Regions from separate parts of the Butyricimonas sp. Marseille-P2440 genome, predicted to be linked through region 1. Evidence: riboswitches for the same ligand, from Rfam matches in the RefSeq annotation. Region 1 holds a riboswitch; each other region holds the start of a gene.
What was found. Region 1 has a riboswitch for cobalamin ahead of BN8899_RS06480 (ABC transporter substrate-binding protein). Riboswitches for the same ligand answer to the same signal wherever they lie in the genome.

Region 1 (10,917 bases):
AGAACGCTTTTCTGCGTGTATAGTCGTTCGTAGTGGCAGGCGTCCGCTGCGGAAAGGATGAGCGGCACGCTTTTGTGCGTGGTGTTCGATTGCGTGATGGCGTCTTTATATAGTACGAGTTGCGATTCCTGCTTCAATTTCGGGTTGGTTTCCCGCCCGTAGCCCCACAGTTCCCAGTTTTCGGCACGTCCGGCTTCCCCGATGACGAGGACGTATATTTCCCGGCGTTCATGGGCGGAGTCCCTCGTGGCACGGAACTCGAAATCTTTGGAGGTGACGGGATAGTTCATGCTGCGGTTCCATTTCTCGCAGGCAAAGTAGAAGTTGTACATCACGTTCGCGGGGTAGATGTCTGTTTTGACTTCGTAGGTATTGTCCCGTCTTTTCTCGTAAGCGGTAAGTCCCGCGCTGATAATAAGGAGGACGATGCCCCACGTGATCATCTTCCGGCGGAAGGCGGCAGGGCGTACCACCTTGTGGTGGACGGCGATGGAGGCAAGCGTGATGACGGGGACGTAGAGCACGCACACGATGATGATGGAAGGCCAGATATTGCCTAACAATTCACCCGCCTCGGAGGCATTCGTGGTGGGTAGGTTCAGGAACATATCCACGGCGATGACGGATTCCCCGAAGAGGTAGAATAGCACGAGCTGGAAGGCGTGCAGGATAAGCACGGGTATGAGTATCAGTTGCATGATGCCCGCCCGTTTGAGCAGGGAGAGGACGATCATGTAAATGCTTAACGGCGCGAGAATGAGGATGACTTTTCCCACGAGGGAAAGTGGTTCCGTGAATAACAGGCAAAAGTTCGGGACGAGGTTCAACACGATGAAGAGCCAAAACAAGGTTTTGCTCTTTTTCACGAAGTTGACAATTCCCCTAGAAAGCCTCGTTAATATTGAAGTAGAATGCTTTGACGCCTTTGCCGATTCCATAGTCTAGTCTTACGTTAATTCTATTTTTAAATTCCCAACGGTAACCGATACCGTAAGTGGGTAAAGTTTGATCCCATTTGAACCCGTCCATGTCCGGGAACACGTTGCCGGCACCTCCCCAGAGGGTGATCCCGTGGCGGTTGTATATCTTTTGCCGGAGTTCTACCTGTGCCTGTACGAGGTCGTTGTCCCGATAACGTCCCTCGTAATAGCCTCTCATGCTGTACGAGCCTCCCATCAGGGCGACCATGCTCCACGGGGTGTCCCCGTAATTGAATATGCCCTGTAATTGCGATGCCACGATAGCTCCTTTCCAGGCTTTCCTGTAATACCGGAAGTCAAAGCTGGTGCGTTTGAAGTCCTGGTCGTTGCCGAGGAAGCCGGGGAAGAACTGTTGTTCCAGTTGTACGAATATTCCTCGTGCCGGGTTCGGGATGAAGTCCCTTGAATCATACGAAATGATGATACCGGGTCCGAAGGTGGTAACGTTCTTGGGGGCGCCGTTCAAGTAACTGATGTCGTCGAAGTCTTTCGCTACCACGTTACGGAACATGAGGTTAGGGCCCACGTACAGGTTAGGCGCCAGCCGCCAGAGGAATTCGAATTTGACTTGTTGTTCCAGGCGTTTGTATTCGGTACTATTGTCGCTGTGTCCCGCCTCGTAACCGATACCCCAGAATTCGCTGGGGAACGAGAAAAAGTACATATTGGCGTTGAGCCGGAAACGGTCTTGCGGGAAAATGACGTTGCCTCGGATACCCAGCAGGTAGAATCCCGTGGTGGTGATGTCCCCGTAAATGGAAATGTTGGATGGGGATATGCTCTTGTCATTCCGATCGATGCGAAATAACCCGGAAGCGACTAGCCCGAGCCCGAGTTTCGTGTCACTCGAGAAGTGGGGGCCCCCGATGACGGAGAAGTCGAATCGTTTCTCTTCTTTTTCTTTGTTGGCGTCTGCGAAATAGCGGTAGAAGCGATGGAAGAAACCGTTTTTCGAGGTTGTCGTGTCCGTGGAGCTGTTGGTTGCCAGGTTATTGTCCTGGGTTTGACCAAAAACAGAGAGCGACAAAACGCACAATAACGTGATATATAACGTACGTAAAATCATTTTAGGTTGATAAAGTTATATTAGCATAGATTAAATAATCATTCGTTCCGTGATTACGTTGTACGCAATATTTGTGCCAATTGTTTAGTTAGCCGAGAGAGTTTCTGCCCGCGGGACGTATAATCATCAGGGAGAAATAAGGGAAATCCATGTCGAGAAGGCTGCTCGGTTCCGTTTCGTGGCGTTCGTCGGGAGTGCCCACGTTCTGGTAATAGTGAAACTCGGCGGGGGGATTCCGGCGAATGAACTCGTGTACTTCCCGGGTGCACTGGGATAGCTTCATGATGACAGCAACGTGGTTCGTGGCTATCAACTCGCCGAGTTCTTCCGGGGTGGTTTTGCCCGGCAGGACGACCAGCCGTTCTTCCTGTTTCACGATATGAAGCCCCGATGCGGCTCCCGCAGCGATGAATGCGGGGACTCCGGCGATGACGGAGATAGGAACGTGCATGGATGCTAGTTTCCCGAACATGTAATTCCCCGAGGAGTAGAAGCCGGAGTCGCCTTCCGCCGTGACGGCAACGGTTTTGCCCGTGGCGGCAAGTGACGCCACTTCCATGCTGAGGGCGTCATAAGCCCGGTTGGCAAGCGTGCGGTCTTTGGACATCGGAACGTGGAAAAGGCTGATTTTGGTAGTGTCGACAGGTAACGCTTCGATGATGTTCCGGGCGTATGATTTGAAGTTGCCTTCTTTGTCTTTCGTGCCGGGACAATAGATCACGTCGGCTTCTTGCAAGGCTTTCAGTGCCTTGACCGTGATCAGTTCGGGGTCGCCTGGCCCCAGGGATACGCTAACGACTTTACCTTTCATATGATGAGTTTATAAACTGATTTCGGGTGCAAAAGTCGTTAAAAAACGGATACGCTCAAAATAATATTTATATATTTGCAGGCGTCTTGGTGCTTCCTTGTTGGAAGAAAAGGGAATCCGGTGAAATTCCGGGGCTGTCCCCGCAGCTGTAAAGTCGTTTCCTGCCTCGAAGGTGGGCAGATCTTTTCGGTAAAACCACTGGATCGAATCTGGGAAGGAGAAAAGATGACAAGCCAGAAAACCTGCCGGACGACACGAATGATTAATACTTTCGGAGGAAAAGAGATGAATGGATTAGTACGTTTATTATGTTTTTTGTGTGCCTGCGGCGTGTTCTGCTGCTGCAAGTCAGGCACGGGTAAGAAATCCGCGGATAAACAAGCGGTTCAGGCGGGGAAGGATTCGATTCCCCGGGTTCAGATTAGATATGCCAAGGGGTTCTGGTTGGAATACCGGGAAGGGTATGCCGTGTTGAATATCAAAGACCCGCAGGAGAGTAGTCATACCCATTACCAGTACGTTTTGATTCCCCGGGGGACAAAGGTACAAACCCCGGCGGAGCTGCCCGTGGTGGAGATCCCGGTGCGGAGCGTGGTGTGTATGACTTCTTTGCAGTTGTCGAATTTTATCAAGCTGGAGGCGATTGATAAGGTGGTGGGGATTACGAGTACCCGTTTCCTTTTCAACGGGGAGATGCAGCAACGGGTAGATGAGGGGAAGACCCGCCGTATCGGTATCGAGGGAAACTTTGACAACGAGGTGATTATGAGCTTGAATCCCGATCTGATGCTGATTTCTCCTTTCAAACGCGGGGGATACGATGCCGTGAAGGATATTGACATTCCTCTGGTGCCGCATCTCGGTTACAAGGAGATGACCCCGCTCGGACAGGCGGAATGGATTAAGTTCGTGGGGCTGCTGTTGGGGATGGAAGATAAGGCTAACGGGGAGTTCGACCGGATAGAGAACCGGTATAATTTGCTGAAAGCCCTCGTCGGAGAGGTGAAACGCCGTCCGGTGGTGTTTAGCGGGGAGTTGCGGGGAGGGGTATGGTATGCAGTGGGAGGCAAAAGTTTCTTGGCTCAGCTTTTCCATGACGCGGGGGCGGATTATTTCCTGAAAGATGATCCCCGGTCGGGCGGGGTGACACTAGACTTCGAGACGGTGTACAATCAAGCGGAGAGTGCCGATTACTGGCGGATAGCGAATAGTTTCGCCGGGGAGTATTGTTATGACGCATTGAAGGCTCAGGACGAGCGTTATGCGGACTTCAAGGCTTTCCGGGATAAACGTGTGATCTATTGCAATATGCGTGAAAAGCCGTTTTACGAGAGTATGCCTGCCGAACCGGAGGTGGTACTTGCCGATATGATTCGGGTGTTCCACCCGGAGATATTGCCCGATCATGATCCGGTGTATTACGATCTGCTCAAAAAGTAAAGGTATGGGACGAGGACGGAATACTATATGGATGTTTTTTATCACGGTGTCGATCGTCGTGTTTCTGTTGTTGAATATGTTGCTGGGTTCCGTGTCGATCCCGTTTTCCTCGGTATGGAACGTGCTGGTGGGCGGTGGTGACGAACCGGTGGCATGGCAGAATATTATATTGAAATCCCGGTTGCCACAGGCGTTGACGGCGTTGGTGGCGGGTGCGGGACTTTCTATCAGCGGGTTACAGATGCAGACTATTTTCCGCAATCCTTTGGCGGGACCTTCCGTGTTGGGTATCAGCTCGGGGGCGAGCTTGGGGGTGGCTTTTGTGGTGCTGTTGTCTGGTAAGTTGGGTGGGGTAGCTTTGAGCCGTTTGGGATTTATCGGGGAGGTCGCCTTGTCGGTGGCGGCTATCGTGGGCGCCCTGTCGGTCATGGGGTTGATCGTGTTCGCTTCCCGGAAGATACGGGGAAGTGTCACGCTGCTGATTATCGGGGTGATGATCGGGTATATCGCGAATGCCGTTATCGGGGTGTTGAAGTTTTTTAGCGTGGAGGAAGATATTAAGGCATACGTGATCTGGGGATTGGGTAGCTTTGCCCGGGTGTCGGGAAACCAGATGATGTTGTTCGTGACGATCATGGCGGTGATTATACCCCTGTCTTTTCTACTGATTAAACCCTTGAATTTGTTGATGCTGGGTGACGGGTATGCCCGTAACCTGGGACTGAATATCAATCGTGCCCGGGTGTGGGTGATAACCTGTTCCGGGGTATTGACGGCGATCGTCACGGCTTATTGCGGTCCGATTATCTTTTTGGGATTGGCGGTGCCTCACTTGTGCCGGGCGATATTCCAGACTTCCGACCACCGGATATTGATGCCGACCTCGATGCTGGTGGGGGCGTCGCTGGCGTTGCTTTGTAATCTAATTGCCCGTTTGCCGGGGTTCGAGGGGGCTTTGCCCGTGAATTCGGTGACGGCATTGGTGGGTGCCCCCGTGGTGGCATCCGTGTTGTTCAGGAAAAGGAAGAGGAATGAGGTGGAAATCTGAATAAATTTTAAACTATGTCTACGGTTCGTTTGGTAAATCTTTCTATCGGGTACAAGAGTAAGCATGACACGAAGGTGGTGGCGGAGGGGATTTGTACGGAGATAAACGGGGGTGAGTTGACTTGCCTTTTAGGGGCGAATGGGGTTGGAAAGTCCACGCTGTTGCGAACTTTATCGGCTTTTCAGCCCAAGTTGAGCGGCGAGATTTTTATCATGGATCGGGAGCTCGGGACTTATTCCGACAAGGAATTGTCAAAAACGATCGGCGTGGTGTTGACCGAGAAGTGCGATGTCCGTAACATGAGTGCCCGGGAGTTGATCGGTATGGGGAGAAGTCCTTACACGGGTTTTTGGGGAACGTTCGGGGAGGAGGATAGCCGGATCGTGGAGGAGTCGATTGCTTTGGTGAAGATCGAGAATCTGGCATCCCGCATGGTACACACGCTGAGTGATGGCGAGCGGCAGAAGGTAATGATTGCCAAGGCTCTGGCTCAACAGACACCCGTGATCTTTTTGGATGAGCCGACGGCGTTTTTGGATTTTCCCAGCAAGGTGGAAATCATGCAATTGCTCCATCAGTTGACCCGGGAAACGGGAAAAACGATATTCCTTTCCACGCATGATCTTGAACTAGCCTTGCAGATTGCCGACAAGATATGGCTGATGGATAAGCAACACGGTATCACGATAGGGACGCCGGAAGACTTGGCTTTGGAAGGTCACTTGAGTAGTTTTTTTGCCCGGAAGGGGATTGTCTTTGACATGGAAACCGGGTTATTCCGGATCGAGAATCAATATACTTCCCGGATTCGGTTGATCGGGCACGGGCAGAAGTATGCCATGGTACGAAAAGCGTTGCAGAGGAACGGTGTGTTGGCGAACCGGAACGTGGAGGCGGACGTGTGGGTGGAAACGGGAGATCTGACGACATCGGGCTTCAAGATTAATGCGCCCGGGAAGCCTGTTATGGAGGTGGCAAATATCGCGGAGTTGTTAAGCGCGGTGGCGAACGTGTTGCCGAGAGGGTAAAAAATAAGGCAGATCCTTATTCAGATCCGCCTTATTCCGTTTGCGGTTGTAAACTTTCTTTGACTTGTGTACCCTGTTAATGTTCACGGGGTGGAGATGTTCCCTGATCTCTTCTTCTCTCCGGGCTTTCCTCATGGCTTTCAAGTAGTCTGCCCGGGTAATTTTGGTTTTGTTTTTCATTGTAAATTGTTTTCGCAAAGATAGTAACCTTTGACGAAGGTTGCAAATTCAGGTGAAATCGTATTCTGTAATGGCGTTTTTTTGCACTTTCTGGATAAATCGGCTACATACGTTTCTCGTGATAATACAACGTGTAGAGTGCAATTGCCCCGACGATGGCGCAAGGAATTCCTGCCAAAGCGGGTGAGGCCAATCCGAAGCCATGTTTGATGACCGCTCCACCTAGTATCGCGGCAACAGCATTGGAAACATTGAAGGCTATCTGTATTCCTGCACCGCCAAGCATCTCTCCTCCTTTGGCATAGCGTACAATAAGATACTGCAACGGTCCCCCAAGACCGAACAACAAACCCGGGGCGATGAATGCGAATAGCAGCGATGGGATTTTATAGCTGGCAAACATATACATCATTGGCATAAGCACGATGGTGAGGGTCGCGATGATTGCTGTAACGATAGAGGGGGTATATTTGTCCGATAGTCGCCCGGCATAGAAATTGCCGAATACCATGCCTGCACCGACTAAAACCATGATGAATGTCATTGAGGATTCGGAGAAACCGGCAACTTTTGTCATGATCGGGGATATATAGCTTAGCCAGCAATATACGCTTGCCTGTCCGAAAAAGACTCCGGCATATATCAGCCACGGGGCTGGCTTTGACAGGAACCGGAACTGCCCTTTCATGCCGGAATCAGGTAGTGGCGACAGTATGGGTACCCAATATTTTATCGCGATGAATGTAATTAACCCGAATAAGGCAACCATTCCGAAAGGTAAACGCCATGAGAGTATATGACACATAAAAGTAAAGCCCGGTACTCCGATCAGGTTTGCAATGGTCATGCCGCCAACAAGAACCGCAACAGCAGATGCCCCTTTACCGTTATCAGCCAATTTAGAACAGACTATGGCACCGGCACCGAAAAATGCCCCATGGGGCAAACCGGCAATAAATCTTGCTGACAGCAGACAAACATAATTGGGCGACAGGGCAACCAAGGCATTTCCAACAGCTATTATAGCAGCTAGTAGTAACATCAGACGGCGCAATGGAAATTTGCGAAGGAATAACAATGATGGCGCTCCTACAGCCACACCTGCCGAATAGGCAGAGATTAAATGCCCAGCCTTGATGATGCTTATATTTAAGTCATTGGCAATATCACTCAGAATCCCCATCATACCGAATTCGACTATCCCGAGTGCAAACGTACCAAATGCGAGTGAAAGTAACGATTTCTTCATGACGATCTTTCCTTTGGTTTTTAGCCCACAAAAGTACTTAAAAATGTGAGTTGCGATTTTTTCCAGTACTAATTTTTAAATGAAAAATCAGTGCGTATTTGTCGTTAATCCGGAATAAGAATGATCTCCAGTCGAGTGTCGGTTAGCAGAGGGAGGCAGTGGGAGTAACAATGCTGCACGAGAGTGTCGAAGAAGGCGGGGACGTCGGCGAAGATGTCCCATAGTTCACGGGCGAGGGTGATGTCGGCAATGCGGGCGATGGCAGGAGCGGGACAGTGGCTCTCGGAGGCAAGGCGGGTGATGAAGGCTTTGTTCATGACCACGTGTTTGCTGTGCGTGTCGAGGTTGCCTTCGGCGAGTTTGACGGCTTTGCCGATCATGATGCCCATGGTGACGGAAGCGATGGACTCGGCTTCTGCTAGTTTGAGGGTTTCGCCGATGAAGTTGCCGTAGTGGATAAAGGCTTGCTGGGGTAACTCGGGGAAACGGGCACGGAGGGTCTTTTCGCTTTTGGCTCCGGAGTTGATGACGATACGGGAGCAACCGAGGGCTTTGGCTACTTGTATTTCTTTACGGATGCTGTTGACAAAGGCTTCCGAGGAGAAGGGGCGAACGATGCCGGAGGTGCCGATGATGGATATACCACCCGTGATGCCGAGGCGGGGGTTGAATGTCTTGGCAGCGAGTTCTGTACCGCCGGGGACGGAGATGCGGATGTCGATGCCGGAAGTGACCTCATGATGATGAATCATGCGTTCCGCTTCCCGGATCATCATGGCTCGGGGAGTGGCGTTAATAGCGGGATCGCCGAGGGGGATACCCAAGCCCGGGAGAGTGACTGTGCCAACGCCTTCACCGTGCAGGAAACGGATGCCGGGGGTATCGGACAGGGATACTTCCGAATAGATGGTGTAGCCGTTCGTGACATCAGGGTCGTCGCCGGCGTCTTTGGTGATGCCACAGGTGCAGGAGCGTGAGGCAAAGGTACACGAGGCGACGGGGAAGGTGATCGTTTCGTCGTTGGGAAGGGTGATCGTGGCGGTATGTTGCGGCATACCCGAGAGAAGTCCTTGCAGGGCGGCAACTGTGGCAGCCGTGGCGCAAGAACCCGTGGTGAATCCGCTGCGCAGGGGATAGAATCCCGGCACGAGTCGTTCCACCCGGTAGCGTAGTCCGTGTTCGCCGTTCACCGTGTAGAAACTTTCCGGTAGCGGGGGACGGCGGATAACCAGCACGGGGATGCCGAGGCTTTTGGCGGCGGCGATCTTCTCGGAGTAGAATCCCGATTCTCCGCTTTCTTTGGTGAGTATGGCATCCGGTTGGATTTCCCGGAATAGAGCTAGTTCGTCTTGTTCATTTTGCCAAAAGAGTAATCTTTCCCGGGGAAAGCCAGCCCGCAGGGCTAGGGCGAGTGATTCTTCCCGATCGAGCACCCGGAACCAGCAAGGAGTCTTTTCCCAGTAGCGGCGCATTTTAGTGATGGTCTGTACTCCCGAAAGGGCGAGAAGGTTGCGGATATGATGTTGTTCGAGGAATTCGATGGCGTCGTCAAAGGTATCACACCAGAGGAGTGATTCGTCCCGCTCGGGGTAAAGGCGCTCGAAGCGAATCACGGGGAGTTCAAGGCGTTCGGATACGGTGGCGATATTGGCGTGCAGGAGGCTGGCAAAGGGATGGGCGGCATCGACAATCAGGCGGATGTCATGGCGGGAACAGAAATCTGCTATGGTGTCGGCATCCATACCTCCGGAGACACGGGAACCGTGCTTGCACTCGATTTGCTGCGTGTCGCTCTTGGTCGAGTAATAATAGGGGGAACCTGCCTCGTCAAGTACTCGAACAGCTGTTCTGCCTTCTGTTGTGCCACCGAAAATGAGAACCATAATGATTGAGTGATTTAATTTCTAAACAGGTGTTTGAATTTATGCGAGTACAGCTTCGATAGTCCTTTCCGGTTGTCGATGGCGTCACCGACGACAATCATGGTGGTGAGGGTAAGGTTGTTTTCCTTCACGATGCGGGCGAGGTTTTGTAGCTGTCCCCGGAAAATGCGTTCGTCCTTCCACGTGAGGTGGTAGCAAGCTGCCACGGGGGTGGTTGGCGGGTAGTGTTGCAGGAGTTCATCCTGTACTTGGTCGACAATGGAGGCACTGAGAAAGATGCACATGGTGCTTTGCGAACGGGCGAGCAGGTGCAGTTTTTCTTTCTCGGGCATAGGGGTACGTCCTTCGCCCCGCGTGAGGATAATCGTCTGTACTTTTTCGGGTATGGTAAATTGTGATTGCAGGGCAGCAGCGGCGGCGAGGAAGGAGGATATGCCGGGAGTGATGTGGTAGTCCATGTCGTACTCGTCGAAGAATGCCATTTGTTCCTGTATTGCCCCGTAAATGCAGGGATCACCTGTATGTAAGCGTACGATGAAAAGTCCCTTGTTATAGAATTCTTTCATGAGAGAGAATTGTTCCTCCAAGGTCATGGAGGCAGAACTGCGTACCGTGGCGTTGGGTTTGGCGTAATAGGTCAGTTCCACGGGCACGAGGCTTCCGGCATAGAGAATCAGGTCAGCCGCCTCGAGGAAGTTTTTGCCCTTCACGGAGATCAGTTCCGGGTCACCGGGTCCGGCTCCCACGATCTCGATGAATCCCCGGCGTTCAGCTGTCCGGTCGAGGGCGACGGCAAAGGTGAAGTCATTGCCGTCGGACAGTTTCTGCTTCTGTTTTTCCACGAGCAGGCGAGTGTTCCTGGCGCTCTTTAAAGCACAGGCTTCTGCCACTCCCGGTACGGAGGTGACTTCCGTGACTTTCTCCGAGGGATTGGGGACTTCTATTTCCTTGAGATCATCCGCCGTGTAAACGTGAAGCGGGATGCCGGCTTTTCGGGCGATGTCATGCACGAGCGGTTCATCTTGCTTCAAGTCTATTGTCGACACGCTGGCGAGGGAGTGCGGGGACAGCTTTTCCGCTGTAAGGGTTCGGGTGATGCTTTCCCATACTCCAGTCGGGTCGCAGTTCTTGCGACAACCGACACCGAGGTGCAGGACAGCAGGGCGATAATATAGGGTTTGTACCGGGCTTTCGTGTTGGTATGGGGTGACCGCGACGAGCAATTCAACGGC
Region 2 (10,917 bases), on a different contig from region 1:
ACCGGTATAGGTATGTTCCCCCTGCACCAGACGGAAGTTGGTTATGTAGTTCTCGTCACCGGAGAACAAACTGTCGTCATCCTCGCAAGCAACAAATAAGCCAATGAGGAAAACCCATACAAAATATATCAGATTTTTTATTTTCATCTTTTCCATTATTAATTCATAAACTATTCCGGTTTAGTCCATTGTTGTTGGTTTGCCAACTCCTCGTACGTCGGATTGTATCCATTACCCTCTACCTGCCATTTGGATGCCGGACAAGTAGATATGGCCTTTTTCAATCCCTCGTAAGAAACCATTGCCTCGTGGTTTACAAGACGGAAACCACCGATACTTTCAAGTCCGGAAAGAAAATCCAAATTGTCTAACTTTTTATTAAAGGCTGTTTGATTATCACCCCATGGACTGGGTGCAGCAGGACGAATATCCAATATTCCTCCTACTGTCCGCAAGGCGGAATAAAGCACTTTTTCCGGTCCATAAGATCCCCAATTATCCTGATATCCTGTTCCAAAGATCATATTTCCACCCACCGATTGCAACAAGGGGAACGATTCGTTATCGTAATCGTTAATGGAAATGGTTGCATTTCCCCCGATGGTTTTCAATTTAGGAAAATGAAAGGTTTTGATGTTGGAAAAAAGTTCAAAATCCCCGCAAACCTCTTCCAAATCCGTGAGCAATATTCCCGACACGTTAGAGTTTGCCCAGTAAGAGAAATTCTCGTTGATTTTACGTACTCCGGCAATTTCAAGTGTATTGCCACCCATGCTTAAATAGCCAATATTTAGTTCTTTTAATTCTCGAAATCCCTCCAATTTTGGGAAATATCCGCCAAGATTCTGTAAACTAAACGTCCCATTGAAAACATTGTCTCCCACTAAGGTCGTATTTTCCAAACCGGTACCGTTAAATTGGATTTCATTAATTTCAATTCCCCGAATATCCAATCTCTTGATTCCTGAATTAATAACCAACGTACCCAACTTCTTCAATTTCGCTGGAAATTTAAATTCATCAAGCGTGAAGTTTAACGTAAATGTACCTCCCACGCTTTCCAAAGCTGCAAATTGTTCCGGATTGGCCCCGGCAAGTGTAATATCAAAATTATTATCCACCGTTTTCAAGGCAGGAGCGTTAAACTGGTTCACCTGTGGGCAATTCAACATCACGGTGCCGATATGCGTTAACACGGGGAAAGATACCTCGTACAGCGGATTATTTCCCAAGTTTAATTCCGTGGTGATCTCTTCCAACAGGGGAGTGTAGAGTAACGTCAAAGCTCCTGTTCTATTCGTTGATAACTTGTCACAACTTCTCAATACAGGAAATTCCAATTTTTTCAAAGAACTCATAGTGACAGAAATAGCTCCTCCAACACGTTCCAATGACGGGAAAACAATTCCGTTCATGGCAACTTTTCCATTTAAAGTCAAGTCTCCGCTAATTTGTCGCAAAGATGAAAAATCCACCGTTACGGAACCCGATTCGAACGTCAACGCTCCACCAACAGTTTCCAAGTGTGGACAAAGTATTTCACTAATCGCATTACTGGTTACGCTAAAATCTCCACCGACACGTTCCAAATGGTTCAATGTCACGTTCCACAAACTATCCGTAAGATATACTTGGAATTTTCCACCTACATCTTCCAAGTTATCCAATCCAGTTAATTCGTATCCGGAAAACAGACGATTGATTATCACATCGTTTGTCACGCTTTTCAAGGATGATAACGCTTCTAAGGAGTGAATGGTGTCCAACCCGGTCTGACGGCCGATAATCAAACTACCGTTAATTTGGGTCAATCCCTTTGCCCCGAAAGCATCCACCTCTTCTTGCGTGTTCAACATCACGATACCTTCAAAAGAAATGTATTGTTTTTCAGGAATATAGATATACTTTCTTTCCGCTCCGTTGTAAGAAGTTATCACGAAATAGATTTGTTCGTCCCAGTTGGTAATCGTGGAAGGATCCGGTTTTATGGAACAATTTTCACTGCATGCGATTTCCGGGGTAACTTCGCTCAACACGACTCCCTCCGGAGTTGTCAGTATAATCGTATCTCCCCGCAATAAAGCATGGTACGAGTTTTCTCCCTGTCTCAAACTGAAAGAGGTGATAAAATTATCACTTCCCGTGAAAGGATCATCATCATCATCGCAACTGACAAAAAGCGTTAGGATGAAAATAAAAACTCCCCAAAGAATATTTTTCCTCATAATGTATTATTTTAGCTATTATTTTTTATCTTTTAAACGTAAATCCATCGCCGCGGACGACTCCGTGGAAACCTCTCCCACGGCAGCACCTTGTCCCATTTGTGCCGTATGCACTTTCACGAAATCAATATATTTCAGATTTGCCGGGCTTCCGTCTTGTTGGATAGCATTTTCAATCCGGAATCCTGCCGGTTCATTTATGTTATCCACGTATCCCCAATCAAAACCCCAGTTGGTTTCAAGCCCTTCTGTTTTGAATTGATTACCTAAACACGTACCAGTAAGGATATAATACTCTTCTTTCATGAACCAAGGATAATAACCGGAATCGGGATGATAAGCGTTGCGTGCCAAGAAACTTAAATTCCCGTCATTATCAATAGATAATACATCTTGCTTTTCTGCTGTTGGACGGTAATATTTCAAGGCATACCGTTGCGTGATACCTGGTTTACCCGTTTCACTCCCTTTCAATTCATACCACGTGTCATCCGGAATTCCATTGCCATTTTCATCTTGACTTACCCAAACGACGCCACATTCACACCAATATTTACCTAAAGGATTACCCACAATATCAAAATCCGCCTCTCCTAACCCGTCATCTTCCACGCTATGGTCAAATCCCAAGATAAAATAACCGCCCCACGCACCAAGGGATGCGATCCAACTTGTACCACCACCGTTATCTAAAGTATTTTGAATCTGTCTACGCGCATCCTCGGCTGTCTGATTTTGGTTGAAACGAATAAATTGCCCGGGAGCCGGTGTAAACTCGAAACAATGGTTGGAAATATAACTGCTTCTGGAAGTTGTCGGTCTGAAATAGGTTCCTTCTTTCGGGGTACATTGCACGAAAACTTTTGCGGATGCCGTTTTGCCCTTATCCGTCGTGGTGACATCAATTTCATACGTTTTTCCCTCTGCCGACGGAGTAAAATTAAAACAAACGGAAGTTTGTCCACTTTGCACCTGCCCATCCACTTTCCACTCGTACACAGCCTGATCGCTGATGGCAAATTTCACAGGAGCCAACACGACATTTTTACCGATGGGACAAGTCATCGTAATTGCCTTATCCAACATCGAGGGCAACACGTAGCGAGCGTTATCGAAGAATAACAAAGGCTCTTCCTCGGGAATAACCGACACGTTGATGCTTTTCACGTCAACGCCATCCTCGTTCGTAACCTTCAAGGCAAGCGTGTACACGTTGATGTCTTCCTCTTTGAATTTAAGAATAGAATCATGTGACACGACCTTCCCGCCATAACTCCATTCAAATACTGTAGTTTCATCCGTGTACTCCGTTTCGGCGGCAAACTCCCGCTCGATTCCGCAATAAGCCACAGCGGCAGCTTCCGTCTTAATCCGCGGAGTTAAACGATCGACAACATTCACTTTTACCTGTTTCGCTACACTCCCGTTGTCAGCATCCAATTGAAATTTGACAAAACTCTCCCCGATGATTTTCCCCTGAAAATAGTATATCGTATCGTCCGACACAATCTTGCCATCTTGTTTCCAGGCATACACGGGATTCACCGCATCTGCCACGTGGACACTTAGAGGTATCTCTTTCCCGATTCTCACGAAATACTCTCCAGTTTCTGAATTAAAGGTAAAATCAGGATTACCTACATCCAACTTCTCATCATCATCATCACAAGCCATGAAAACACCAGCCATGAGCGCCAGCAATAACATGAACTTAAATTGAACTTTTTTTCTCATAACTACTGATAAAATTAAACTATTATTAATCTTGTAAAACTTTCGTCGTGAACACAATATGTGCCGGAATATCTCCGGTCTGTACGCTCCATTTCTTTTTCCCGTCCGGCGTGAAACAATAAAGAATTCCCGGGGTGACGTAATCCCCCGCGTCTCCCACGAATATTTCCCCCGTCTCAGGATTTACCGCCAACGCATAAGGTGTCTCGATCAACTTATCCGTCCCGTCCTTGATAAATCCGCGAGAAACAACCCGCTTGGCTCTCGTGTCATAAATCGTGTAGTTGATGCTCCACTTCCCCGTAACCTTACTATACTCCGTGCTGTACGAGTAGAGGGAATCCCCACACAAATACAGTTCACTGGCAGGAAAATCTAATTTCCTTTCCACCATATCATTCTTGGAATCGAGCACGTATGTATTTGAATGCACGTCGTAATAATCCCCGCGGGAAGTCACGTAGATCAACCCGTTCTGGTCTACCCGCATCCGGTGAAGGTTAATCGCTACCTTGATTTTCTTCATTTCCGTGAAGGTTTCCAAATCAATCACCGACACCGTATTGTCATAATTTGGCACCCGGTAACCACCCGAGTTTGCCACGTATAATTTATTCCCGACAATTACCATCTCTTCCGGTTGGTAACCCACCGTACAACTTCCCACAACTTGCAACGTCGCTGTATCAATCTTCACCACTTCCCCCAAACGTGCATTCGGGTCTATCTGCACCGGTCCGGCATACGAACTCACGTAAGCATAACCATCTTTGAAAACAATATACCGGCAATTCGTTACCGTTATTTTGGAAATTTCCTTTGCCGTATTCACGTCCATCACCTCGATCAAATGTGAACAATTTATTACGGCATACAGTTTGTTCCCGTAAATCTGAATATCATTCCCCACGTCACCTAATTCTTTCACCACGTTTGGATTACGTTCCGGGAAGATGTTCTTGTGATACTCTCCCGTGGTATAATCAAAATAATCCAACGAGGCTTTATTGCTTCCCATGTTACCTTCATTCAGCAAGAAAAAACCTTTCACGGGACCGGCAACCAAGTCACTTGGTGTCACCTTTGTCACTACCGATGGGATAATCTCGTCATCATCATCCCTGCAGGAAAACGAAAATATCCCCAGCAGGAACGTCAACGCCCAAATTTTCATTCTATTTACACGCATACTTTGTTATTTAGATAGTTATATTGACAATAAACTTCACGTTTGTTCCCGGCATCGGGTAACACTGCACCACCTCGTACTGCTGGTTAAAAATATTATTTATCTCTGCAGTCAATCGGATCGTAGGCCGCCTCCATGAAAAATTCCTGGATAACGAAAAGTCACTCGTGTACCACTCTTTCGCTCTGTTTTCCGGGATATTCGCGCTCGCCTCGTAACGTTTTCCCGTGTAGATAAAGCTATAATTTAAAAACCACTCCTTGTACGTTCCGTTTAAAATCAAGGAACCACTGTGCCACGGGATATAAGGAATCTGGTCCCCGTAGAAAGCACTCTCTTTCTTCGTGAAATCCTGGGCTTTTTGGTAGGTGTAATTCACCCGAGTATCCAGCAACCAATCCTGCCCGAATCGCCAACCGCCCTGCACGGCGACATCAATCCCACGGATTTCGACCTCCCCGAGATTTATCATCGTCCAACGGAATTGGTTGGAAGTCGGCATCGCAATGATTTTATCCGATACCTCATTGTAATACGCATCTACCTGAAATTCCAAACGCTCCAACCATCTATTTTCCGGCATATAGGCATACGTCACCCCTACATTATATTGGTTCGTGTATTCCGGATCCAAGTAAATATTCCCGATAAAAGTATAATACAAGTCATTCAATGTCGGCATCCGGAATACACGTTTATAAAATGCTCTCACGTTAAAATTATCGGCACGAAACGGTTGCCAAGAGGCAACCACCGTTGGGGTGTATTCCTGTACGTCATCTGCCGCCCCATTCTCCACCTTCGTGCGCTCGTGTACGAAAGTTCCCAACACGCTCGCCTGCAACTTGAAGCGTTCAAAATGCAAGGTTGTAGCAGCAGCAACCAAAGTCGTGAAACGCTTGGGATAGACAAAATTCACCAGATCTGCGTTCAACTTATTCCATTGGAAATCCACGGAAAGATTCACGTTCCAAAACGGGAATATCGTGAACATATTGGCAACGGAAAAATAGACTTCATGCTGCCGGAAATGATTGTTCACATACATCGTGCTCACATCTAACCGCGGATCGGATAAATAATGCAAATAATCGTATGCATACTTGCCATTCACGAGCAGGCTATAAAAATTGAAGTGTTTTTGGAAAGTACCTTGCAAGAAGAAATTGGAATCCCATTGCCGGTCTTGATGCTTGAATTTACCGGGTTCCTCCCGCACCGAAGCCCCCGGATACCCTCGCTCCGAATCGTAAAAATAAGCTTTTGCCTTCCAGTCTCCGTTGTTTACCTTCCCGAACAAACCGTATTCCACGCGCAAAGCATTCACATCCCCGTTCCGGCGCACCTCTGTCGTGTCGTACCCGTTTTTCTTTTTATACGAGAACTTGTATTTCCCTGTCGTGTACATATATTCCGCACTCAAAGCCCCGTCCACCTTTTTCCCTAAACGATGTTCCCACAAGAACGAGGGATTTGCTACACCGAAAGATCCGGTCTTGAATGTAAACTTGGCATGATGTTTCTCACCCTTCGCAAATCGAGGTACCCGACTCGTCATATATATGGAACCGGCAGAACCGAAATCTTTTGCCGGTTGGAATATTGCGCTCCGCTGTCCGTTGTAAAGAGTTATCGCTTCCATGTTGTCCAAGGAAAAACGCCCGAGGTCCACCGTACCGTTTTGAGCGTTTCCCAACTCGACCCCATCGTAAAACACCCCTACATGCTGCGTACCCATAGCCCGAATATTCACGGTTTTCAAACCTCCTATTCCTCCGTAATCCTTGATTTGTACCCCGGAAAAATAACGCAACGCATCCGCCACCGAGTGAACGCTTAATTTTTCCAACGCTTTTCCCTCCATGACCTGCACCGGTATCACTTCTTTGCGCACCCTCGGAGCAGACACTTCCACCTCGTTAATACGGTACGTCTTGGTTGAATCCACTTGCTGCGCACTCGAAAAACAAGGGGCAACAAAACATGACGAAATCAGTACTCCTAATACTATTAGTTTCATCTTTAGCCGTTATAAAAATACAACAGCTCCCCAGTACTCGAATAGATACAAATACCTACAATTATCTATTACAACAAAAATATGATAAAAAATACCTGCATCCAAGCTCTAGTCCCAGAAAGCTTTAGATCAACGATATTGGCAGGTCTTCTGACTTACTCCATCTTTAAACGCCCTTCCCATTTCATGTTGAAACAGTGGATTTGAGTCGTGTTCAAAGATTTTAGTAGAGCTTACAGCAGCGGGTCTGTTCAAGATTCTCACTTGATTCCCTTTTCACCACACGCTTGAAACAAGGTGTGACACCAAAATCGCTGCAAAAATATATAATAAAAGCAATACAATCAAATAAAAAAAGGAAAAAGAATTTATTTTCAATATTTAATTTTACAACAACAATAAATTTATCGCTTATCCCTATAAAATTGATCAGAACAAAATAATCCCCCTGAATTATCTGACTGAAATTCAAGGGGATTTTATTTATTTTTAACGAATTATTCCCACTCGATGGTGGCTGGCGGTTTGGAACTGATGTCGTAAACAACACGGTTGATTCCCCGCACGTTATTGATAATCTTGTTAGATACTTTTGCCAAGAATTCGTAAGGTAAATGACACCAGTCGGCAGTCATTCCGTCCGTTGATTCCACGGCACGCAGGGCAACGACGCTCTCGTAAGTACGTTCATCTCCCATCACGCCGACACTCTTGACCGGTAATAAGATTGTACCCGCTTGCCATACTTTGTCGTACAATCCCTCTTCCTGAAGCATAGATATGTAAATATGATCGGCTTCCTGTAACAATCTCACCTTTTCTTTCGTGATCTCGCCCAAGATACGGATAGCAAGCCCGGGACCCGGGAAAGGATGGCGTTTCAGGAATTTATCCGCTAACCCGAGGCTCTTGCCCACCCGACGGACTTCATCCTTGAATAACAGACGTAAAGGCTCTACAATCTTCAATTTCATGTAATCGGGAAGACCGCCCACGTTATGGTGCGATTTAATGGTTTGCGACGGACCGTTTACCGACGATGATTCAATCACGTCCGGGTAAATTGTTCCCTGTCCCAACCATTTGGCATCTTCTATCTTGTGTGATTCCTTGTCAAACACGTCCACAAAAGTAGCCCCGATAATCTTGCGTTTCTTCTCGGGCTCCTCTATTCCGGCAAGACGGGAAAGGAAAAGATCCCCGGCATCCACGCCAACGACATTCAAGCCTAACTCCTTGTAGTTCTCCATCACGGAAGAAAATTCATCTTTCCTGAGCAACCCGTTATCGACAAATATACAAGTCAGATTCCTACCGATAGCCCGGTGCAATAACATAGCAGCCACAGTGGAATCTACTCCCCCCGACAAACCTAAGATTACACGGTCTTCGCCTAATTTTGCTTTCAATTCGGCAACCGTGGTCTCGATAAAAGAATCAGGAGTCCAGTCCTGTTTGCAACCACAAATGTCAACCACGAAATTCTTTAATAATTCGGTTCCTTCCGTGCTATGATATACTTCCGGGTGGAACTGGATACCGTACGTTTCCTCACCCTCGATCCGATAGGCGGCATTCTCCACGTCAGCCGTACTGGCAACAACGGTATAATGTGACGGCAATGTTTCAATCGTATCCCCGTGCGACATCCATACCTGTGAATGTTGGCTGATATGCTTGAAAAGCGGACAACCGTTATCCACGAAGGACAAATTTGCCCTACCGTACTCTCTCTTGTTGGAAGCCTTCACTTCCCCCCCGAAATAATGAGCCAGATATTGTGCCCCGTAACATACTCCCAACAAAGGTAATTTTCCCTTGATGGAAGACAAATCCGGCCGCGGAGCCTTCTCGTCCCGAACGGAGAACGGACTGCCCGAAAGGATGACACCCTTCACGGATACATCAAGTGCCGGATAATGATTAAAGGGATAAATCTCGCAATAGACATTCAGTTCTCGCACGCGTCTCGCGATCAATTGCGTGTATTGAGAACCGAAATCAAGTATTAAAATCTTCTCTTGCATTGTGAATCGCTTATTTTATTTTATCGCGAAGATAACTTTTTTCCCCGTAACTTTATAGATAACAGTTTCAAAAAGTTAGCGGAAAAGAGTTTTAGATTACAAGTTAGCAAGTTACAGACCGCCGGAAAGTTGAAAGTAAAAGCCCCCGGCGTGTAACCTGATGCCGCTGTAAATCGTAATTTTACTTGTAATTTGCAATTTACAATTAAAACCTGTAACCTGTAATCTGTTAATCTATAACTCTTTTTAAGATGCACAACACGAGAGATAGTTTCGGCTCCAAATTCGGGGCAATCGCCGCACTGGCTGGCTCTGCAGTCGGATTGGGTAATATTTGGAAATTTCCTTACGAGGCAGGAAACAACGGCGGCGGAGCCTTTTTGCTCGTGTATGTCTTTTTCACTATCGCAATCGGACTCCCGGTAATGCTCTCGGAGTTCGCCCTCGGCAGATATTCCGGTCGGAACGCTTTCGGGACATTCGACCGTTTGGAACCAAAAACACCCTGGCGCTATTTCGGGATTCTCGTGTTGCTGGCTGCCACGATGATTCTTTCCTTTTACGGCACGGTCGCCGGGTGGACGTTGGAATACGTGGTGAAATCACTTTCGTTCTCGTTTCATGCCGGTTCCGAGGTGAACTTAAACGACCTGTTTAATAATTTTATCTCCAACCCGTACAAGCCCGTGTTCTGGCAAATCATTTTTATGGTTCTCACTGGATTTATCGTGTTGGCAGGCGTAAAGAAAGGGATTGAAAGATACACGAAACTAATGATGCCGTTGTTATTCGTGTTAATCGTGATCCTAGGGATTCGGGCGTGCACGCTGGATGGAGCCATGGAAGGTATAAAATTCCTGTTCTTGCCCAAGTTCTCGGAGTTGACTTCCCAAGGCGTACTTTCCGCCCTCGGGCAAGCGTTTTTCTCTCTATCCATCGGTATGGGAGTTCTGTTAACTTACGCGTCATACATCAAGAAGAACGAAAATCTAACCTCCATATCATTACAAGTCATCTGTGCCGATACCTTGATTGCCTTGTTGGCGGGTATCGCTATATTTCCAGCCGTGTTCGCCTTTAATATCGCCCCGGACTCAGGTCCCGGACTGGTATTCCTCACGCTGCCCCAAGTGTTCCAAAGTATGGCATTCGGGCAATTATGGGCAATCCTGTTTTTCCTTTTACTAACCATGGCTGCTCTGACGTCGTCGATCTCGCTACTGGAAGTGATCGTTGCTTTCTTCGTGGAAGAGAAGCATATCAGCCGGCGCAAAGCAACCATTATTTCAACGGTTATCGTCACCCTGTTCGGCATCCTGTGCACTCTGTCATTCGGTCCCTTGAAGGATGTACATATAGGAAATCTTTCCATATTCGGAATTTTTGATTTTATCAGTTCCAATATCCTGCTTCCCGTTGGGGGAATCCTTATTTCCGTTTACGTGGGATGGCGATTCGATCGTCACTTATTGATCGCCGAGTTGACTAATGACGGTCAATTGAAATTATGGCTGTTAAAACCGCTTATATTCGTGTTGAAATACGTGGCACCCTTGTTTATACTGGTTATACTTTTGCATTCGTTAGGTGTGTTCTAGAACTACCCAAAACCCAATGAAAACCCAATGAGAATCCGAGGTAATAATCTCCCACCGCCGTTCTCCCTACAGTTCCCCTGTTAGGTTGCTATATTCTTTGATATAGCAACAATAGAGCAAGCCT
Region 3 (10,917 bases), 110 kb from region 1:
TTTTTGAATTTCTTCAAAAAGACGGTATTGCCACTCGATGTGCAACGATATTTCCGGTTCGTCCATGAGGAGGATGTACGGTTGTTCATCCATAAGGAAAACCCGGAGCAGGATAATCAGCAATTGTTTTTCCCCGGAAGAGAGTTTGTACAAGTGGATCATCTCGTTGCCATCCCGGAAGATCAGTTGATTCGTCATCGGGTCTATTTCTATCGTTTTCCCGGTGCCCGCGAACAGGTGGTTTACCGTGTCGTAGAAATTCCGGATACGGCGGTTGATCTTTTCTGCCTGGTCAGGGAAATTCGTGGCTCGGAGGCGATAGTCGGAGAAAGAATTGTTATTCTCACCCACGCTGTACACGATCTCTTTCAATTCGCTCAACAAGGGACTGTCTTCCTTGCCCATTTTCCGACGATCCCGGATAGGTACGTCGAATGTGCTTATCTTCAGGTAATTTACTCCCGATAGCTTTTGCCTGACAGAGGCAACGGAACTCTCTTTGCGGAAAATAGTATCATTCCCGTCAATCGTGACTTCCGCCTCGATATTATACAGTTTCAACCGTTTGACATCGGCAGACAACAAGGCGTCGATAATATTGAAGAACGTCGTTTTACCGCTACCGTTAATACCTGTCAGGATATTCACGTCTGGATTCAGATTCTCCCATCGGAAACTATACTTTCCCCATATATTGCGAATCTCTATTTTTTGGATTTTATTTGCTTTCATGATTCCGGTACTTAAAGTTTGTCCCAATCGTTATCAACAAAGGTAATAAATTTTATACTTTTGTGTCGGTTTTAGAAAATCATTTCATGGATTAATATTTGATCGTATGCAGGGAATTTACGCGATATTGTTATTGATTGTTTCCAACATCTTTATGACATTTGCCTGGTATGGGCACTTGAAATTGCAGGAAATGAAGTGGATAGACGGCTGGCCCCTTTTCGGTGTAATTCTTTTCTCGTGGAGTATCGCTCTCTTCGAGTACTGTGCGCAGGTGCCGGCTAATCGCTTGGGATTCATCGGTAACGGGGGACCTTTTTCTTTGATGCAATTGAAAGTTATTCAAGAAGTAATCACCTTGGTTATTTTTATCATTTTTTCGCTCCTTTTCTTCAAAGGGGTGACATTCCAATGGAATCACTTGGCTGCTTGTGTCTGTTTGGTACTTGCCGTGTACTTTGTTTTTATGAAATAAAGTTTTTACAGGTCAGGACTTTTTCTTAGGTGAAGGTGATGCTTCTCCGACACGGGAAACACGCATGGTTTGCCGGAGAGCGGGTTGCTTTGGGTTAGGACTAAAGTGTCATACACGCTTTCAATATTCTCGTAAGTAAGCACTTCTTCCGGGGTCCCGGCGGTGTGGATGCTTCCCTCTTTGAGCATGATTAACTGGTCGCTGAACTCGCTGGCGAGGTTGAGGTCATGGATAATCAGCAACACAGTAAGGTTCTTTTCCCGGTTTAGGAGTTGCACGAGGTTAAGAATCCTCATTTGGTGCGATATGTCAAGATGGGAAGTCGGTTCGTCAAGCAGGAGTATTTCCGTTTGTTGGGTAAGTGCCCGGGCGATGGCTGCCAGTTGTTGTTCGCCACCGCTAAGTTGGTTCATGAGTTTTTTCCGTTTCTCCCATATCCCTGTCAGTCGCATATTTTTCTCGGCAATGGCATAGTCCTCGCTGCTTTCGAAAAGTTGTAGCGGGGCATGGTATGGCAGGCGTCCCATGAGCACGTAATCTTCAATGGAAATGAAATCTGCTTCCACGGTTTGGTTGACAATGGCAATTTGCCTTGCCCTCGCCTTGTGCGTCATGCGGGTTGCGTCGTTGTCGTTTATGCGTATGGAGCCTTCTAGCACGGGCAACATCCCGGTGATGGCACGGAACAGGGTCGTTTTGCCCGCCCCGTTGGGACCGATAATAGACGTCAGCTTACCCCGTTGGACGTTGAACGAGATATCGTGTATTGTGAATTTGTGACCGTAGCCGCACCGGAGGTTTTTTATTTCTATCGCGTTTTCCATATCATGCTATCGTTTTTTCCGTTCGGGTATTACTCATGACAAGGATAAAAATGATGCCGCCGATGATGCCGGTAATAACCCCGATCGGAAGTTCATTGGGGGCAATAATCGTTCGGGCGAATATATCGGACAGGATCAGGAAAATGCCTCCCCCGATAAAGGAACTCGGTAGCAATATCCGGTAGTCGGAACCAATGATAAAGCGCATCAATTGTGGGATAATCAATCCCACGAAACCGATAACCCCGACGATGGAAACACAGATTCCTGTGAGCAGCGAACTGAGCAAAAATAGTATTTTGATAGCTCGGTTGGCATTAATCCCCAGTTGAATCGCCTTTTCCGACCCTAGGCGCATGGCGTTCAAGGTTGGTGTGTAGAAAAATGCCAGACATAGAACGACGAGGCTGGTCGTGGAAATCAGGGTGATGAGAGCCGGGGCGGTTTCGTTCAGGGAACCCATGATCCAGAATACGATGCCGTGCAGATTCTCGCTTTTCGTGATGGACATGATGAGCAACATGAGCGAGGAGGAGATAAAACTAATCATCACTCCTGTCAGCAAAAGATTGTGGATGCGTACTTTGCCCCGCCGTATCCCGAGCGTGTAGACAAGAACGATCGTCACGAGTGCCCCGATGAATCCGGCAATAGGAAGTATCAGACTGCCGTATAGGGTATGCAATGACATCACGATTGCCGCGGTGACCCCCACGGATGCCCCTCCCGATATTCCTAGGGTGTAGGGCTCTACGAGCGGGTTGCGGAATATTCCTTGCAAGATAACTCCCGACAGGCTTAATGCCCCGCCGACAATGAATCCGAGTATGATGCGGGGGATTCTTAATTGGCGCAGGATATTTAAACGAACATCATCCGGATCGCCGTTCCAAAGCTGAAAAAGATCTTGTATGGAAAAACGAATCTCCCCGAAGCAAAGTCCGGCAATGATACTTCCTGCGAGCAACAGTAGCAAAAAAGCCAGAAAGACAATCCATTTGTAATATTTTCCTTGCATGGGAAATTTATTTGTTAAGATATAGCGGTTTCCGGTACAAAGATGCGAAATATTCATTAAACTTGAAAGTTATTCTTGTATTCGTCCAGTGGAACGAGTTTTTGGTACTTTTCTGTAACTTCATGCGGGGATTGACGTTAAAAACTAAAAAAAGATGTTATGCTCTCGGTGGAATTTCAATATAGGGTAAGAAAGATTTACAAGTCGCTCAAGCACTTGGTGGAAGTGGTGAGCAACGTATTATTGTTTTTGGCTTCATTTCTGGCGATCATTCTGGTGATTTATCGCTTCGGGTTTAGGATGCCCGACACGTATTCCCACGAGATATACTATACTTTCCGGGAGATCATGCATCTTTTCCTGGCGCTGGGTTTGCTTCGTTTCCTGTTTAATTTTAAGCTGTTGCGAGCGGAGAAAGGTTTCTGGATAGAGGTATTGGCGTTGCTTTTCCTGTTTGCCTTGACCTTATTCTCGAGGCATTTTGACAAGCCGGATTCCGGGGCGATCAGTCCGCTACTCTTCAAGGTGGAGCGGATATTGACTTACGGGGTGGTGTTGCTGTTAAGCATCATCCAGCTCTCGAAGCAAATATTCGTCGTCTTGCGAAGCCGGGTGAAAACGGAAGTCCTTTTTGCCGGAAGTTTCTTGTTCATTATCTTGTTAGGATCGGTATTGTTGAGGTTGCCCAATGCCACTTACGAGGGCATTAGTTTCACGGATGCGCTTTTCACGTCGACGAGTGCCGTATGTGTGACGGGGTTGACGGTTGTGGACACGGGCACCACGTTTACTTTGATGGGGCAAGTCGTCCTGTTATTCTTGATTCAGGTCGGGGGGATCGGGGTGATGACCTTCACGAGTTTTTTCGCCATGTCCTTTTTAAGCGGTACTTCTTTTCATGACCAGTTGATGATGAAAAATCTTCTGAACGAGGCTTCCTTGAGAGATATTTTCCGGACAGTCGTGTACATCGTGTTGACAACCTTTATTATCGAGGGCATCGGTGTGTATTTGGTATATTTGCAGGTACAGAATGTGGCGGACATCGGGAATAAAACGTTTTTCGCTTTGTTCCATGGTATCTCGGCATTCTGTAATGCGGGCTTCTCCACGTTGCCCGGCAATCTTTACGACCCGTTGATACGCCATCTGTATGGATTGCAGGTGATCCTGGCTTTCCTGATTATTTTCGGGGGTATCGGTTTCCCAATCTTGTTCAATTACGGGAGATTGCTGCATTACGGTATCCGGAACAGGGTGAAATGTATGCTGGGAATGGGGTACAAGGTTGTCCATGAACCCCGTATCGTGAGTACGACGACCCGCATCGTGTTACCCACGACGTTGGTATTGCTGGTCGTGGGGACGGGTTTATTCTGGATATTCGAAGACCACAACGCCTTGGAAGGAATGTCCGTGACGGGAAAGTTCGTGACTTCGTTCATGGGGGCGGTGACTCCCCGTACTGCGGGATTCAACAACGTGGATATGTCTATTCTGCACCCGTCCACCATTTTCCTGACCATGGTGTTGATGTGGATTGGTGCGGCGCCTATGTCCACGGGTGGCGGTATCAAGGTCACGACCTTCGTGATCGCGTTGAAAAATATCTGGGCGAACCTCACGGGTAACGACCGGGTGGTGGTAGCCCATCGGCAATTGACCCGGGAGAACGTGAACCGGGCACATTCGGTGATCGTGCTTTCCGTGCTCTGGATCATTTTAGGCACATTCGCTATTATTTTGTTAGAACCGACGGCAACCATCACGCAGGCTGCTTTTGAGATTATATCCGCGTTAGGTACGGTTGGATTGACGCTGAATCTGACCCCGACCATGAGTGTCGCCGGGAAACTTGTTGTTGTTTTCACGATGTTCGTCGGTCGTGTCGGTCTGTTGACCCTCTTGGCTTGTTTCATCCGTCGTCAGGAAGCAAAATTGTATACTTACCCGGACGACACGGTAATACTCTAATTTTAATTCTCAATTTTCAATTCTTATGAAGTGCATTGTATTTGGATTAGGAAATTTCGGGGTTGCGTTATCGCAGCGGTTGACGAAAAGGGGCAACGAGGTATTAGGCGTTGACTCGGATATCAGTAAGATAAATTTGTACAAGGAGGCGATCACGAACACGGTGGCATTGGATGTGAAGAATGCGCAGGCATTGCAGACCTTGCCTTTATTGGACGTGGATGTCGTGTTCGTCGTGTTCGGGAAGGATTTCGGGACCTCGTTATTCGTGATAGCCTTGTTGAAACAATTTGGCGTGAAACGTATCGTTGCCCGTTCCATCTCGCCCGTGCACAAGGTGATCTTGCAATCCATGGGGATCACGGAAGTGATAAATCCCGAGTGGGAATATGCCGATTTCTTTGCCACGAAAGTAGAATTGGGAACTACAGTTGATTCCTACGTGGTGGATGACGACCATCTGGTTATCGAGTGGGAAGTACATTCTACTTTCTTGGGGAGAAAATTGGAAAATGCCAAATTTGAGGAAGAGTTCGGCTTGAAATTGATTGCCTTAAAACGCTATGATCCTAAAGCCGGTAAAGCTTTAGTCGTGGATAATCCCCCTGCCGACCTCGTGTTCACGGAAAAGGATGTCCTCGTATTTTTCGGACAGCCGAAGAATTTCCGTAAACTCGGGGTTCAGATAGTATAGGGGGTAGGCGTTATTTCCTGCTTCATCAATTGAATCAACTCTTCCACCGTCTCCACGAACGTGACAGGCGTGGGGCTGCAAATATATTGATCCAACGGAAATATTTTATTATTCTTCACGGCATTGAGGCTTTTGATCTCTTTCCATTTGGTGATCTCGTTTTCGCCCACGATGCCCATGCCCACGACAAAAATGATGTCTGGGTTTTGGAGAAGAACGAATTCTTTGGATACCATGGCATTGTCAAGGTCTTGTGCGATGTTTACCCCTCCGGTTTGTTGGATATAGTCGTGCATGAACGAGCCGGGTAATGCCGAGAATAGCGGGTCACAACCGATCTCCATGAATACTTTGGGAGGATTGTTGAAATTGATTCCTTTTTTCAGGTTTTCGAGTCGTGCTTTGCATTCCTTCACGGTAGCTTCCGCCTTGTCAGCTTTGCCCGATATCTCACCCAGGGTGATAAATTGCTGGCATATCTCCTCGAAGTTTTTGGGTTGGTTCAGGCGTTTGGTTTTTATACCCATGCGCTCGAATCCCTCGAGTACTTTCGGGGGAGTCAATCCGCTGGCGAGCACGATGTCCGGTTGCAGTGCCACGATCTTTTCCATGTTCACGCTCACCGCGTCAGCCACGACCGGGATAGAATCCGTCGGTTCCGTGATGCAAAAGCGGGTACAGCCCACGATGTCTTCGTTTGCTCCCAAAAGGTACAGGTTTTGCGTGATGGAGGCGGCAAGCGATACGATACGTTTATGCTTTTGCGAGTATCCGGTGATTGCCGTGATAAGTAATATGAATAATAAAATGAACTTCTGCATGATCTTGATATATAAAATGAGGGTGTAAAAGTAATATTATTTAGTTTATTCGTGTATGTGTTTATCCAGAATATCCCCGTCCCGGAACTCTTGAATGACGTAGTGTGAACCCGAGAATTCTTTTTGTAAGCTTTGTATTTCTTCGGGGCTTTGCACTCGTGGGATAACCGTCGTCCGGAATTGGTATTCCAGTCCGGAGGTTTTGATAATCCGGATAGATTCTTGTATCTTTTCCAGCAACGAGGCAGTCATCGTGTAATTTACCTTTCGGTAACCGGGAAGCGAGAGTGAGGATTTGATATCCATAGCCACGGCATCTATCCACTGTCCGGCGATCAATTGTTGCAAAACCTCCGAGTTCGACCCGTTCGTGTCGAGTTTCACGGGTAACCCGAGGGCTTTTATTTTTTGGATAAACGGGAGCAGGTCTTCGTGCAACGTCGGTTCTCCCCCGGATATGACCACCCCGTCGAGCCAATCCCGCCGTTTGTTGAGGAAGCCGAATACGTCCTCTTCCTTCATGTCCTGTGTCTGCCGGAGTAATTCCGGCAGTACAAGAGATGGGTTGTGGCAGTACCCGCAACGGAAATTGCATCCTTTCGTGAATATCACTGCGGTAACTTTCCCTTCCCAGTCAATCAGGCTTTGTTTGACGAATCCTCCTATTCGCATAATACGCTTTCTTTTTTCTGGACGCTCTTGTCAAACAGTTTCCGATCATTGAACTCGGCTCGTTTCCCGTTGTTCCATTGGCTTACGGGACGCATGTAACCTACAATCCGGCTGTACACCTCGGAGGATGCCCCGCAATGCGGACATTTGAAATGTTCTCCCGCGATATAGCCATGCGAGGGGCATATGCTGAATGACGGCGAGAGCGTGATATAAGGCAATCGGAAAGTAGACGTCACCTTGCGAACCATGTTTTTCGCCGCTTGCGCGGAGGTCTGCTGCTCCCCGGTAAACACGTGGAAAACGGTTCCACCCGTGTACAGCGTTTGCAACTTGTCTTGTTGGTCAAGAGCCTCGTACAGGTCATCCGTGAAGTTCACGGGCAGATGCGTGGAATTGGTATAGTAAGGTTGTGCGCCTTGCTTGTATTGCTCGTGGTTCGCAACGATAATATCGGGATATTCGGCAGTGTCGAGCAGGGCGAAACGATAAGAAGTACTCTCTGCCGGGGTTGCTTCAAGATTGTATATATTTCCCGTTTCATCTTGGAATTGCGTCAATATATCCCGCATGAAGTGCATCACCTTTTGGGCGAACTCCATCCCGTCCGGGTGTGAAATGGGTACCCCGAGAAAATTCATGCAACACTCGTTCATGCCGTTGATGCCAATCGTGGAGAAGTGGTTTTTCCAGAAACAACCGTAGCGTTCCCTGATATAGCGTAAATAATATTTGGAATAAGGGTACAGTCCTTTCTCGGTATAACGTTCAATCACTTTGCGTTTGATTTCCAGGCTTTCCTTGCTGATCTCCATCAAATGGCGCAAGCGTTGGAAAAAATTCTCTTCCGACGCGGCTTCATATCCCAGCCGGGGCAGGTTGATGGTTACCACTCCCACGGAACCCGTCAGCGGGTTGGCGGCAAACAATCCTCCGCCTCGTTTCATTAACTCCCGTTTGTCCAGCCGGAGGCGGCAGCACATACTGCGCACGTCGTCCGGCTTCATGTCGGAATTCACGAAATTGGAGAAATAGGGAATGCCGTATTTTGCTGTCATCTCCCAGATGCCCTCGTAATCCGGGTTGTTCCATTCAAAGTCCGGGGTAATATTGTACGTCGGGATGGGGAACGAGAACAGGCTGCCGGAAGCATCGCCTTCGCTCATCACCTCGGCGAATGCTTTGTTGAGCATCGTCATTTCGGCTTGGAAATCCCCGTACACTTCTTCTTTCACTTCACCGCCGTGCACGATATGTTCGTCTTTCAGAAAATCGGGTACAGTCAAATCCATCGTGATATTGGTAAAAGGTGTTTGGAACCCGACCCGGGTCGGCACGTTCAGGTTGAATAGAAATTCCTGCAAGCATTGTTTCACTTGCTTGTAATTCAAATTGTCGTAGCGGATATAAGGAGCGAGGAACGTGTCGAAGTTCGAGAACGCTTGAGCCCCGGCGGCTTCGCCCTGCATGGTGTAGAAAAAGTTCACGATCTGCCCGAGAGCCGTGCGAAGGTGTTTTGCCGGGCTACTCTGTGCTTTTCCCTCTACCCCCCGGAATCCGACCGTCAGCAAGTCTTTCAGATCCCAGCCTACGCAATAAACACTCAGGAATCCCAAGTCGTGGATATGCAAAGCCCCGCTTTTATGCGCTTCCGAGATACGTTCCGGGTAGAGTTGGCTCAACCAGTAATTGGACGTGATTTGCGTCGCTATATGTTGATTCAGTCCTTGCAGCGAGTACGAGGAATTGGCGCTCTCTTTCACTCTCCAATCGCTCAATGACAGGTAATTATCCATGACTTCTATATTTGTCAGCAGCGTCTTCGAGTTGCGTATCTGCTCGTGTTGCTTGCGGTAGAGCAGGTATGTTTTCATCAATTGCAGGTCGCCGTGTTGGAACAGAACGAGTTCCACCGTGTCCTGGACTTGTTCCACGTGCGGAAGCTCCCGCTCTGGGGTGTTCGCTTCAAGGATTTGCACGACTTTATGACACAATTCCCGTGCTGTTTTACGATCGGGCTGTCCGATAGCTCTCGTTGCCTTGAAAATGGCTTGTTCAATCTTTTCCGGTTTGAAATCGCAAATTTCCCCGTTGCGTTTCACGATTCTTGAGAACGTGGTTGATGTTTCCATGATTAAAATTTTAATAATTAAAAAATACTTCGGGGAAAACACGAGAAAGGATCGTGTATGGCAGAGAATTGTCTTTTTCGCTTTTCACCCGAAAGCTCCAATTTATTTGCAATCGGCAGGTCTTCTGACTTACTCTCGCTTTTGAATCTCCTTCCCATCGACAGCGTGACAGTGGATTATTGATTCAAGCGTTGAATAGAGCTTACAGCTACGGGTATAGTGCGGGATTTTCACCTGCTTCCCTGTTCGTCACCGGAGTGAACCGAATGCATGGCAAATGTATGATAAAATAATTGTATTTCAATAGCAGTTTTCAAATAAAATAATTTCCTTGAAATGTATGTATTGTTAATGTGATGAATTATAATTTGTTGTAACAAAAATTGGATAACTTTTTGGATGGATGTGTTTTGTTGTCTTTTTGAATTCGGAAAATTTATGGCCAAATGTGAATGAATGAATTTTTGAATAGAGTTGATTATTTCGTCCGGTCTTTGGCTATGAATACTTTATAGGGTTACGAGATACTTGACAACATAGTACGCTCCTTTTAAAAAGTAAAACCCGATTGCTTGGATTTGATTAGCAATCGGATTTTTTCAGAATGATAGTCTATGACTATTTTTTGTTGGGTTCTGCCGCTTGCAATAGACGGGGAATGGGTAGAGTGTTCCTCATCTCCTCATAGTCAATGGGGGACAGAGTCCATGCATCCCAAGAAAGGTCTTCCAAAGAACGATAGATCACGAAAAAGTTGGAATAGTCGAATTCTTCGGACTCCGGAACTACGTTGCCCTGTCCTAGCCAATAAGTGGGATAAGCTTGGTATAGCCCTCCTAACCAATAATCTTCCGGATCAACGGGTTTCAAATTATCAAAGTCTTGAGATGAAAGTTCATAGAAGCCGTCAACAAAGTTGTCTTGAGAGATTGTCAAGTTCCCGTTACTTACTTCAATTTTTCCGTCATTGTTTCCATCATAGCCAAAACCGATAATATAACTGCCCGATTGAGCAATATAGAGGCGGGGATCTGCTTTCGCGATCGCCCGCAACATATCGATACCTAGAGGTTCTGTCCCTTTTTCCCAGCGATATCCCCATGCGAGAAAGAAAACTTCGTCATCTGTAGGTTCCAGCATATTGGTACCGGTGATCCATTGAATTGCGAGAGCAGAGCGGTTTTCACCTTCTCCTGTCCAGTTTTTTATGTTGGCGAAACGGAATTGACCGTCAGATACGTTGATTGTCAATGTGTCGGCATCGGAACCCACGGAATTGGTTGCCGTGAGGATGATCCGGTATTCTCCGAAATCTTCGGGAGTGAATTTATAAACAGTGTCGGTGGAAACTTGTTCTCCTTCGAGTGTCCAAAGAAGGGCAACGTCCGTGGGATCAAGCAGCCTTGCTTTCAATTCGACGGTTTCTTTCGGAAGGCAAGTAGTGATTCCGCTCACGTTAATGATGGAAACTTCCGGTAGGGTAGGAATGTGAGGGGGCTCTTGCTCCTTGTCATCACTACATGCGCTAAATAACGAGATCATCAATCCCCACACGATAAAAAAGAAATACAACTT

Region 2: it holds a riboswitch for cobalamin, as region 1 does, so the genes downstream of both, BN8899_RS17165 (TonB-dependent receptor) here and BN8899_RS06480 (ABC transporter substrate-binding protein) in region 1, are expected to answer to the same signal.
Region 3: it holds a riboswitch for cobalamin, as region 1 does, so the genes downstream of both, BN8899_RS06860 (ribonucleoside triphosphate reductase) here and BN8899_RS06480 (ABC transporter substrate-binding protein) in region 1, are expected to answer to the same signal.

What each region holds. Positions count from the first base shown of each region.
Region 1 covers NZ_LT594609.1:89,886-100,802, reverse strand. The annotation lists gene BN8899_RS06495 (lipid A phosphoethanolamine transferase) at 1-866, opposite strand, end outside; gene BN8899_RS06490 (BamA/TamA family outer membrane protein) at 883-2,046, opposite strand; gene cobI (precorrin-2 C(20)-methyltransferase) at 2,135-2,857, opposite strand; cobalamin riboswitch at 2,928-3,122, shown strand; gene BN8899_RS06480 (ABC transporter substrate-binding protein) at 3,143-4,297, shown strand; gene BN8899_RS06475 (iron chelate uptake ABC transporter family permease subunit) at 4,329-5,345, shown strand; gene BN8899_RS06470 (ABC transporter ATP-binding protein) at 5,360-6,373, shown strand; gene BN8899_RS06465 (hypothetical protein) at 6,338-6,553, opposite strand; gene BN8899_RS06460 (MFS transporter) at 6,657-7,802, opposite strand; gene cbiD (cobalt-precorrin-5B (C(1))-methyltransferase CbiD) at 7,907-9,685, opposite strand; gene cobM (precorrin-4 C(11)-methyltransferase) at 9,700-10,917, opposite strand, start outside.
Region 2 covers NZ_LT594610.1:1,449,882-1,460,798, forward strand. The annotation lists gene BN8899_RS17145 (DUF5018 domain-containing protein) at 1-147, opposite strand, end outside; gene BN8899_RS17150 (hypothetical protein) at 171-2,225, opposite strand; gene BN8899_RS17155 (PKD-like domain-containing protein) at 2,244-3,959, opposite strand; gene BN8899_RS17160 (YncE family protein) at 3,985-5,148, opposite strand; gene BN8899_RS17165 (TonB-dependent receptor) at 5,159-7,168, opposite strand; cobalamin riboswitch at 7,291-7,493, opposite strand; gene guaA (glutamine-hydrolyzing GMP synthase) at 7,666-9,195, opposite strand; gene BN8899_RS17175 (sodium-dependent transporter) at 9,447-10,793, shown strand.
Region 3 covers NZ_LT594609.1:197,794-208,710, reverse strand. The annotation lists gene BN8899_RS06900 (AAA family ATPase) at 1-732, opposite strand, end outside; gene BN8899_RS06895 (DMT family protein) at 839-1,207, shown strand; gene BN8899_RS06890 (ABC transporter ATP-binding protein) at 1,213-2,031, opposite strand; gene BN8899_RS06885 (FecCD family ABC transporter permease) at 2,033-3,049, opposite strand; gene BN8899_RS06880 (TrkH family potassium uptake protein) at 3,209-5,023, shown strand; gene BN8899_RS06875 (potassium channel family protein) at 5,049-5,717, shown strand; gene BN8899_RS06870 (ABC transporter substrate-binding protein) at 5,705-6,538, opposite strand; gene BN8899_RS06865 (anaerobic ribonucleoside-triphosphate reductase activating protein) at 6,584-7,210, opposite strand; gene BN8899_RS06860 (ribonucleoside triphosphate reductase) at 7,201-9,342, opposite strand; cobalamin riboswitch at 9,439-9,624, opposite strand; gene BN8899_RS06855 (PKD domain-containing protein) at 9,961-10,917, opposite strand, start outside.